Regions from separate parts of the Streptomyces sp. NPDC005435 genome, predicted to be linked through region 1. Evidence: riboswitches for the same ligand, from Rfam matches in the RefSeq annotation. Region 1 holds a riboswitch; the other holds the start of a gene.
The links. A riboswitch is a leader RNA that binds a small molecule or an ion and turns the genes downstream of it on or off. The one in region 1 is predicted to bind fluoride.
Positions count from the first base shown of each region.

Region 2: another riboswitch for fluoride. It lies ahead of AB0898_RS15875 (DUF211 domain-containing protein); the one in region 1 lies ahead of AB0898_RS14255 (NUDIX hydrolase).

Region 1 is NZ_JBEXEQ010000009.1:269,491-274,684, reverse strand. Features, by position in the region: gene AB0898_RS14260 (cryptochrome/photolyase family protein) at 1-1,404, opposite strand, end outside; gene AB0898_RS14255 (NUDIX hydrolase) at 1,448-1,975, opposite strand; fluoride riboswitch at 2,005-2,072, opposite strand; gene AB0898_RS14250 (SpoIIE family protein phosphatase) at 2,118-4,262, opposite strand; gene AB0898_RS14245 (suppressor of fused domain protein) at 4,474-5,094, shown strand; gene AB0898_RS14240 (MFS transporter) at 5,133-5,194, opposite strand, start outside.
Region 2 is NZ_JBEXEQ010000011.1:79,133-84,326, forward strand. Features, by position in the region: gene AB0898_RS15845 (aminoglycoside phosphotransferase family protein) at 1-271, opposite strand, end outside; gene AB0898_RS15850 (TetR/AcrR family transcriptional regulator) at 359-952, opposite strand; gene AB0898_RS15855 (GNAT family protein) at 1,001-1,588, shown strand; gene AB0898_RS15860 (inorganic diphosphatase) at 1,642-2,139, opposite strand; gene AB0898_RS15865 (inorganic diphosphatase) at 2,607-3,098, shown strand; gene AB0898_RS15870 (hypothetical protein) at 3,140-3,706, opposite strand; gene AB0898_RS15875 (DUF211 domain-containing protein) at 3,703-3,987, opposite strand; fluoride riboswitch at 4,073-4,135, opposite strand; gene AB0898_RS15880 (GAF domain-containing SpoIIE family protein phosphatase) at 4,327-5,194, shown strand, end outside.

The DNA of each region.
Region 1 (5,194 bases):
GCCGGCGAGGACGGCGCGGTGGCGGTGGACGAAGGACCAGTAGCCGGTGGTGAAGGGGCAGGCCCGCGCGCCGGTGCGGTCGCCCGGGCGGTACGCGCAGCCGTCGCACAGGTCGCTCATCCGGTGGATGTAGGCGCCCCCGGAGGTGTACGGCTTGGTGGTCATGCGGCCGCCGTCGGCGTACTGGGACATGCCGACGACGTTGGGCAGCATCACCCAGTCGTAGCCGTCGACGAAGCTGCGGTGGAACCAGTCGGTCACCGCGGCCGGGTCCCAGCCCCGCTGGAGGGCGTGGCTGCCGAGCAGCATCAGGCGCGGGATGTGGTGGGTCCAGCCGGTGTCGCGGACCTGGGCGAGGGCGGTGGCCAGGCAGCGGGCGGTGACGGCGTCGGCGTCGAGGCCGTCGAACCAGTCGGGCAGCGGGGCGTGGTGGCGCAGGGCGTTGCGGTGGCGGTAGTCCTCGCCGAAGTACCAGTAGAGGTGCCAGACGTACTCGCGCCAGCCGGCGATCTGCCGTACGAACCCCTCGGCGCTGTGCACGGGCGCGTGCCCGGAGCGCCAGGCGTCCTCGGCGGCGGCGACGGTCTCGGCGGGGTCGAGGAGGCCGAGGTTGAGGGAGGACGAGAGCAGGCTGTGGCTCATGACCGGGTCGGCGGCGAGCATGGCGTCCTCGTGCGGGCCGAATCCGGCGAGCCGGTGTGCGGTGAAGCGGCGCAGCGCGGCGACGGCCTCGCGGCGGGAGGCGGGGAAGCGGCGGGGGCCGTCGCGGCCCGTGAAGCGGATGCCGTCGCGCTGTTCCCAGCGGTCGAGGTCGGCGCGGACCTCGGCGTCGATGTCGTCCTCGCGGGGCCGGTACGGGGCGGGGGCGCCCAGGGTGCTCGCGCCCTTGGGCGGGGGTTCGCGGTTGGCGTGGTCGTGGTTCCAGCGGCCGCCTGCCGGGGTGTCGCCGTCCATGAGGAGGCCGAGTTCGCGGCGGACCCAGCGGTAGAAGTCCTCCTGGCGCAGCCGTCGTCCGTCGCGGCCGTCGGCCCAGGCGCGGAAGGCGTCGTGCGGGATGAGGAAGGCGGGGGTGGGCAGCACGCGGACCCGGTCCAGGGAGCGGACCAGGCGCAGGGCGGCGCGTGAGGTGGGGTGGTGGACGGTCACGGGGGTGTCGCCGACGGCTTCGCCGAGGCCCTCGCGGTAGGTCTCGGCGCGGACGTAGCGGACGCGGTCGCCCAGTTCGGCGGCGCGGTGGCGCATCGCGGAGAGGACCAGGTGGGCCTTGGCGCGGTGGAAGCGGCGGCGCCGGAAGACCGAGCGGGCCTCGATCATGACGAGGGGGGCGTCGCGGGCGGGGGCGTCGTCGCCGGTGAGGAAGTGGGGGCCGAGCTGGTCGCCGAAGAGCCAGTGCGGGTCGGTCATGGGAGCGCCTCGTTCCTCCGGCCGGCCGGTTCCGCGGGTGCCGTCAGTCCAGTTCGGGGGCGGGGCGCGGGGTACGGCGGAAGAAAGTGGTGGCGCGTCTGATGCGGGAGGCGGTGTCGTTGGGGCGCCAGAGGTTGCCGAGGTAGGGGGCGTAGCGGCGGGCGCCGTGGTGGTAGAAGCCGGGCAGGTGTCCGGCCAGGGGCGGCTTGAGGTCGAGGGCGCGCAGCCGGGCGAAGGGCACGAACTCGGGTGTCATGCCCGGCTCGCGGGCCACCGGGTTCTGGCCGTGGGCGGAGCCGTCGGCGGCGAAGACCAGGTCGACGGTGCGCTGTCTGCTGTCGGGGTCGACGGCCTCCAGCACGAAGGCGACGCGTGTCGGTTCCACCGCGAGGCCGGTCTCCTCGCGCAGCTCGCGGCGGGCGCACGCGGCCATGCTCTCGCCCATCCGGGGGGTGCCGCCGGGCAGCACCCAGTCGTCCAGGCCCTGGGCGGTGCGGTGGACGAGCAGCACGCACTGTCCCCGGAAGAGGATGGTGGAGCAGCGGAGCATCATGTCGTCGGGCATCGTCATGCCGACCTCCTCGCGTATGACGTGCGGGTGTGCCGGCAGAGGCCATCAGCGGGCGTACGCGCCCGCGGTTACGGCGAGCCTCATCGCCGCGAGTGCTGCGTCCATTGTCGAACCGGCCGGGGGCCCGGGCAAACGGTGAGCCCTACTCCGCTCCCCCGGGCGGGCCGAGGCGGGCCAGGAGGAGGGCCGTGTCGTCCCCGGCGGACTGGTCGAGGGTGTCGAGGAGCATGTCGCAGATGTCCTGGAGCGAGCCGGCGGGGGTGGTGGGGCCGGTGGGCGCGGTGGAGCCGGCGGACGCGGTGGAGCCGGCGGCTCCTTCCAGCGCGCGGCTCAGGGCCTCGATGCCGACGTCGATGGCGTCGTGCCGGGACTCCACGAGGCCGTCCGTGTAGAGGGCCAGCAGGGAGCCCTCGGGCAGTTTCGTCTCCAGCGTCCCGAACGGTACGCCGCCCACGCCCAGCGGGGCGGCGGTGGGCAGGGTGAGGAGCCGGGCGCCCTGTCCGGGCTGGACGAGCACGGGCGGCAGATGTCCGGCGCTGGACAGCACACAGGTGCCGCGCTTGGGGTCGCAGACGGCGTAGACGCAGGTGGCGAAGGACTCGCTCAGGCCGGCCGCCGTCTCGTCGAGGTGCCCGAGCAGTTCGGCGGGCGGGAGGTCGAGGCGGGCCAGGGCGCGGGTGGTGGTGCGCAGCTGACCCATGATCGCGGCGGCGCGTATGCCGCTGCCCATGACGTCGCCGACCACGAGTCCGACCCGGCCGTCGTTGAGCGGCAGTACGTCGTACCAGTCGCCGCCGACCTCGGTGCCGCTGCCCGCGGGCCGGTAGCCGACGGCGATCTCCAGGCCGTCGGGCTGGTCGGGGGGCTGCTGGGGCAGCAGGCTGTGCTGGAGGGTGAGCGCGGTCTCGCGCTCACGGCCGTAGAGCAGGGCGTTGTCCACGCTGACGGCGGCGCGGCCGACGAGTTCGCAGACCAGCTGGAGGTCGCGGCTGTCGAAGGGGCGGGTGTCGGCGGTGCGGTAGAGGGTGAGCACGCCGAGCACGGAGCCCCGGGCCAGCAGGGGCGCGGCCAGGAGGCTGCGGACCCCGGTGCCGCGCAGCGCCTCGGCGGCCTGCTCGTCCCGGGCGAGCTCGCGGAGCGCGGCGGCGTCCACGCGGGGGATCAGTACGGGCGCGGCCTCGCGGACGCTGCGGCACAGCAGCGGGGACGAGCCGGAGCCGGTGAGTCCGTCCGGCAGCTCGGCGGTGCCGTCGCTGCCGTCGGGGCGGGCGGCGGCGACCGCGAGGGTACGGAAGCCGCCGTGGCCTTCGCCGGAGTGCGGGGCCAGCGAACGCTGTCCGACCACGGAGTCCAGTACGTCGACGGTGGCCAGGTCGGCGAACCGGGGCACGACGGCCGCGGCCAGCTCCCGCACGGTCTGTTGCAGATCGAGCGTGCTGCCGATGCCGGAACTGGCCTCGGTGAGGGTGGCGAGGTGCCGGTGGGCCGCCGCGATCTCGGTGGCGGCCAGATGCCGTTCGGTGACGTCCACGACGGACACCGCCACGCCCAGCGGATGCCCGCGCCGGTCCTCGATGCGGTAGTACGACTCCGACCAGGCGTGGTCGTGGTCCGGGTCGAGCGGGGTACGGCCCACCGTGCGCTGGTCGAGGATCGGCTCGCCGGTGCGCAGCACCTGTCGCATCGCGGACTCGATCGCGGTGGTGTCCAGCTCGGGCAGCGTGTCCTCCAGGCGCCGCCCGCGCACCTCGTGCTCGGTGACCCCGTTGGCGGTGGTCAGGGCGCGGTTGATCCGCATCCAGCGCAGATCGGTGTCGAACACCGCGAGCCCGACCGGGGACTGGTCGATCAGCAGCTCGGAGAGGGCGAGGTCGCCCTCGACGCGTCGTACGGTGCCCTCGTCGGCGGCGAGCGCCAGGCCCAGCACCCGGCCGTCGGGGTCGTGCAGCCGGCCCTTGCGGTACTCCACCAGGCGGGTGGAACCGTCCTTGCAGCGGGCGGGGAAGACGCCCGCGAAACTCTCGCCTGCGTGGATCCGCCCGAACCGCTCGTGCGCGTGCTCCACGTCCTCCGGCGCGGCCAGCAGCTCGTCCACGGACGCGCCGAGCGCCTCGTCGGCCGCGTACCCGAAGAGCTGTTCCGCCTCGGGGCTCCACAGCACGATGCGGCCCTGGCCGTCGACCACCACGGCCGAGGCGTGCAGCAGGTCCAGCAGTCCCCCGGGCACCCCGGCGTCCCCGGTCCCGGCCGGCCCGGGCCCGCGACTCCAGAGGTCCTTGCCACCCATACCCGCCGCCTCCCGTCGCCCGGTCCGACGCGGGTTACGCCCGGACCGCGCCTTTTGCGTCAGCTGATACCACTATGCCGCGAGGGGCGCTGCCGCGCGGGGAGGGGAGGGGGGTGGGGGGCTTGTACGGGGTGCGGCCGGGGTGTGGTCGGGCTGTGGTCGGCGGGCGGGCGGCGTGGGAGAGGGCCGTACGCGGTGGGATGATCACACGGTGAGTGACGCGAGGGTGCCGGCCGCGGAGGCCGTTGAGTCGCATGTCCGGGCGTACTTCGCGGGGCACGCCGTGGAGGCCGTCGGCTTGGGTCCCGACTTCAATCCCGGGCTCGGCTCCGGGTTCGGTTCCGGGGCGGAACGGCGAGAGGTGGCACCCGGGGCGCGCGTACTCGTGGTGGGGCCCGGTCCGCGCGGCGACGGCTGGGCCTATGTGACCGCCGGGTGCTGGGCCGCGACGGACCCGACGGAGAAGGGCGGTCACGGGCTTGAGTTCGTGATGACCGCCCACGTCCGCGACCAGCGGTTCGTCGAGCTCATGGCGATGATCGCCGCCTACCACCGCGGACACCGGCTCGGCCTGGAGCACAGCATGCCGATCGGTGAGCCGTGGGTGCCGGGGTCGGCCTGCGATCACCTGCTGATCAGCCTGCCCTATCTCCACGGACCGGACCTCGAACACTGTCCCGTCCCCGGGGGCCACGCCCGCATCCTGTGGACCCTGCCCGTGACGACGGCCGAGATCGAGTTCCGCAGGCGTCACGGGCACGAGGCGCTGGAGCGGCTCTTCGACGAGGCGGAGATCATCCCCACCGATCCCTTCAGGGCGTCGGTCGTCTGAGTCTCCGGGCACGGCCCCGCATATCTCCGGGCACGGCCCTACAACGCGGGATCACCCTCCGCCTGCCGGCTCCCCGTTTCCGTCGCCCCGGACACCACCC
Region 2 (5,194 bases), on a different contig from region 1:
CCGAGGGCTCACCGAGCCGCTGCGGTACGGGAATCGGCAGCGGAAGACGCGGGGCGAGCCCCGGCAGCCAGGTGTGTTCCTTGCGCAACAGCGCGTCCGCCGACCGCGTCGCCCAGGGCATCCGGACCGCGAGATCGTCGCCGAGCCGCCACACCTGGTTGTCCCAGCCGAGCGCCCCGAGCTGGAGAGGGCGCTCCGCGAGATCGGGACACTGCTCACGCAGCAGCTCCCGGATCAGGTCCTCGGTGATGTCAATCTGAGTGTCCGTCATACGGAGCAACGCTAGCGGGGCGCCGACCGCTCCGGGCGCCACTCGCGGTGCCACGACGCCCCCTTGACCGGTACCGGAGCCCCGGGTTCAGTCCGTCGCGAGAGAGGCGAGGAACCCGTCGAGCATCGCGGTCTGGACGTCCTCCGGGAACCGGGCGGGGTCGAAGAGCGCCTGGACGACCAGCCCGTGGATGAACGCGACCGCCGTGGCGGCGAGTTGGTCCGGGTCTGCACCGGCGGGGAGTTCTCCCGCGTCACGGGCGGCCGCGAGGTGCGGGCTCAGGGTCGCGCGCAACCGCGTGTAACGGTCGGCCTGTTCGGCGGCGAGGGCGTCGTCGGCCAGGGACAGGTCCCAGGAGCTGACCCAGATGCGGTTGCGGGCGGTGTCGTCGGGGGTCAGCGGCAGGATGTCGAGGAGCATGACCCGGACGGTGGCGAGACCGGGGGCGGGGTGCTCGCGGCGCGGCCGCCCCGCCGTGTTGCTCTCCAGCAGGCTCAGGGCGTGCGCGATGAGGGCGCGCTTGGCCGGGAAGTAGTGCATGAGCAGCCCGGTGGAGACACCCATCTCGGCGGCGACGGCACGCAGGGTCAGCCCGCCGAACCCCTTCTCCGCGAGCACCTGCCACACGGCACGGCTCACGTCCTCACGGCGGGATTCATGGTCGACGGGTGCGGGCGGCATGCTGCTACCTTACGTACCGAACGCTTGTTACGTACCCAGGAGGCGCCCGTGTTCGCCCTGCCGCTCACCGACGACGCCCAGCTCCGCCCGCTGGAGCCCTGGCAGGCCGAGGAGTTCCTGGCGCACATCGACCGCGCCCGGCCCACGGTGGACCCGTGGATACCCTGGGCCGGCTTCAGCACGGACCTCGCAACCGCCACCGCCACGCTCCAGCGGTACGCCGACCGCCAGGCCGCGGACTCCGGCCGGATCTACGGCATCTGGCTGGAGGGCACCCTGGTCGGCGGTGTCATGTTCACCCACTTCGACACCGCCTCCGGGGTGTGCGAGATCGGCTGCTGGCTGGAGGCCGCCGGCGAGGGACGCGGTCTGGTGAACCGGGCCTGCCGGGTCCTGATCGACTGGGCCTTCCGCGAGCGCGGGATGAACCGCGTCGAGTGGATGGCCGCGTCGGGCAACACCCGCAGCACCGAGGCCGCGCGCCGCCTCGGCCTGACCCGCGAGGGCGTGCTGCGGCAGCGCTATCCGCACCGGGGCGTGCGGCTCGACAAGGAGGTGTGGGCCGTCCTCGCCGAGGAGTGGCCCGCCACCGCGCCCGACGCGAGCCCGGCACCGGAGGGAGCCATCCGCGCCTGAACGAGTGGAGCGCGAACAGTACGCGCACACCCCGGAGTTGGGCGCGCGAAGGCTCAGGCCCCCTGCCGGGCCGGTTCGGCCGCGCGGGCACGGGAGGCGGCGATCTCCGCGTACGCCTGCTCGCGGCCCTCCCAGTGCGAACCCTCGACGGACTTGCCGGGCTCCAGGTCCTTGTAGACCTCGAAGAAGTGGGTGATCTCCATCCGGTCGAAGTCGGGGATGTCACCGATGTCCTGCACGTCGGCGTAGCGCGGGTCGTGCGCGGGGACGCAGAGGATCTTCTCGTCGGGGCCGTGCTCGTCGCGCATGACGAACATGCCGACCGCCCGGCACTCCACGACACAGCCGGGAAACGTCGGCTCGCCGGTCAGCACGAGCGCGTCCAGCGGGTCGCCGTCGCCGCCGAGGGTGCCGTCGATGTAGCCGTAGTCGGCCGGGTACTGCGTGGAGGTGAACAGCATCCGGTCCAGACGGATGCGGTGCAGTTCGTGGTCCATCTCGTACTTGTTGCGCGACCCCTGAGGGATTTCCACGATCACGTCGAGTTCCATCGGTTCTCCTGGTGGCGGGTGTCGTCGCCCGGCGTGCGCGTACGGCCGGGCATGGGCGCGGGTCCGTACGGCGCGGGCGGATGGCGGCCGCGGCGGGGAGTCTCACCGAAGGGCGGCAAAGCGGCGGGTACGGGCATCGTTCCTCCTGGTCACAGCGTTGGACCAGGGACCGTCAGCGGCGGATGCCGCGGTTCACGGTGAGCCCCATCACCGGCGCGCTCGGCGCATTCGCAGTATGCCCGGCATGACGCCGCGGCAGGCATCCAGCGTACGCCGAACGGGGCATGCGAGCCGTACGGCACCGGTCACGACAGATCCCCTCCACATGGTTGCCGCCCACCCCCTCGTGGGAAGAATGGTGGTGCCGGGGGCGATGGGGCTCGCCCTGTGACCGCACGGCCGGGCGTACGACGACCGTGCTGATGGCCTCTGCGTGGAGGGTGTGCGCACCACGGGAGGTGACTGCGATGGAGTTCCTGGTCACGGTGGACGCGACGATCGGCTCGCCGTTCGCCCCGCCCGACGGCTCGGACGGCCACGACCTGATGAGCGCGGGCTCGACCCGGGTGACCGGATACCCGGTCGGCTCGGGCAGCGCCGGCGGCACCCTCACCGGCCAGGGCGGTACGGTCCCGGTCCTGCTGCTCATGGAGGAACCCGCCCTGCCGGACCGTACCGTACGGGCCCGCCCCGTGGCCCTGCTGCACGCGCTGGTGGACGGCCGCCCGGAGACCCGCGTGCTGTGCGTGCCCGCGCACGACGCGAACTTCGCGTCCCTCGCCGACGTGAGCGCCCTGCGCGTCTGGCACGCCGACGAGGACACCGTCGCCACCGTGCTGCGCCGCTTCGACCGCTCCCACCGCTGGCGCGTCATGGACTTCGAGGGGGCCGCGGCGGCGGAGGAGTTCCTGACGGAGGCACGACGGGCGTACGAACGGCTGACGGGGTGCCCGGGGTGAGCGGCCGATCGGCCGGCCGCCGCCCGTGACTTCGGGGCGCCTCACGCGATGTGCAGCCACACCCCGATCCACGTCACCGCCACCCCGCCCGCCCCCAGCACCCCCGCCCACCGCACCACGCTCCCCGCGAACAGGCGCCCCAGCGCCGCCCCCAGCACCGCGAGCGCGACGACGGCCAGCACGGCCACGACCCAGGAGAAGCCGGGCAGCGCGGCACCGGCCAGCAGCGGAAGCGTGGCCCCCGCGAAACTCGCCGTGCAGGCGATCACGGTGGCCAGCAGGGAGCGCAGGGTCGCGAGGCGGCCGAGCCGGGTGGTGGCCAGCTGGCCCCGGCGGGTGAGGTTCAACTGCCGTGAGGCGCGCATGAGATACGCCCGCCGGTCGGCGTAGTCGGCGACGAAGACCGCGAACGCGGCGGTCGTGAGCGCCGCCAGCCCCACCCGGACTGCGAGCCCGGCAGTGACGGGCGCGCCGGAACCGACCAGCGAGGCCGCGGCGAGGGTGAGGGCGTTGAGGAGGCCGTCCACCAGGCCGAGCACGAGCGGCAGGGTGGACTGCGCCGCCAGTTCACGGAACTTCCGCTCCACACTGCCCAGTTGGCCGGTCATCGCGACCGGGGCTTGTTCTCCACCGTGTACACACCGGCCACGACCTCGTCGATGCTGTGCACCACGGCGCCGGTCCGCTCGATGGCCCGGGTGAGCGCCGCGACGTCGATGTCGTCGCCCTCCACGGTGACGTTGGTGCCGACGGTCTCGATGTCGATCTCCGTGACCGCGATGTTCACGGCCTGGACGCCGGGCGCGGCCTCGATGACGAGGGCGAGGTGGATCAGATCGGGTTCGGCGATCGTCTTGTCCACGTCGAGGACGAGTCTGCGGACGGGCATGACGGGCTCCTTGACAGCCAGGGGGCCGGCGAGGGCACCTCCCGGGTCGTGACGGTCGGCGGGCGGGCGCGGTGGCGTCCGTCGCCGTTCGGTAGAGGCCATCAGCACGGGAGTGCGGTCAAGGGCGAGCCTCATCGCCTCTTCCATCATGCGCCCGGCGCGGAGGACCGGCGAGGGCTGGGCACATGGCACCGAGCCCGCCGAGCCACCGAGCCGCCGGGCTGCAGAGCGGTCGAGCCGTCGAGCCGTCGAGCCGCCAACCCGCCGGAGGCCAACACGCTGAGGTTTCCGAACCACGGACGACAAAGGTTACAAAGGAGACAGGACGGAGGGAGTGCGATGAAGCGGGACGATCCACCACAGCCGGAGGCCGGGTCCGACGCGTCCGCCCCCGAGGCACCGGAGGCCTCGGCGGCGCGGCTGCGGCTGCTGGCCGAGGCGAGCCGCGCGCTGGCGTCCAGTCTGGACGCCGGGGAGGCGCTGCGCCGGCTGGCCCGGGTGGTGGTGCCCAATCTGGCCGACGCCTGCGTCATCGACGTGATCGAGGGCGACGGCCTGCGGCGGCTGACCGTCACGGACCGTGACCCGGAGCGGGCGGTACGGGTGCTGCCGGGCGCCTCCCTGCCGGCGCCGGGCGAGTCGGCGGCCGAACTGGCCAAGGTGCTGCGCGGCGCGGGCCCCGTGGTGGTCGACCGCTTCGGCGGCCCGGAGCCGGACGACCCGCTGCGTGCCGCGCAGTGGCGGCTGTACCGCAGCCTGGGCGCGGAAACCGCGCTGATCGTGCCCCTGCGCGCCCGCCGGCAGGCGCTCGGCGCGCTGACCTTCGTCCGGCGCGCCCCGGCGACCCGCTTCGACGAGCAGGAACAGGCGCTCGCGGCCGACCTCGGCCACCGGGCGGGCCTCGCGCTGGACAACGCCCGGCTCTACGCGCTCCAGCAGCACACCGCCGAGCAGTTGCAGCTCTCCCTGCTGCCGGACCTGTCCGGCGTCGGCGACGTCGAGCTGGCCGCGCGCTATGTGGCCGCGCGGGAGCGGGCGGAGGTGGGCGGCGACTGGTACGACGCGTTCCGGCTGCCCGACGGCTCGCTGATCCTCGCCGTCGGCGACGTCGTCGGCCACGATCTGACCGCCGCCGTCCGCATGGGCCAGCTGCGCAACATGCTGCGGGCGCTGGCCTACGACAGCGGGGACGACCCGGCCGGCACGA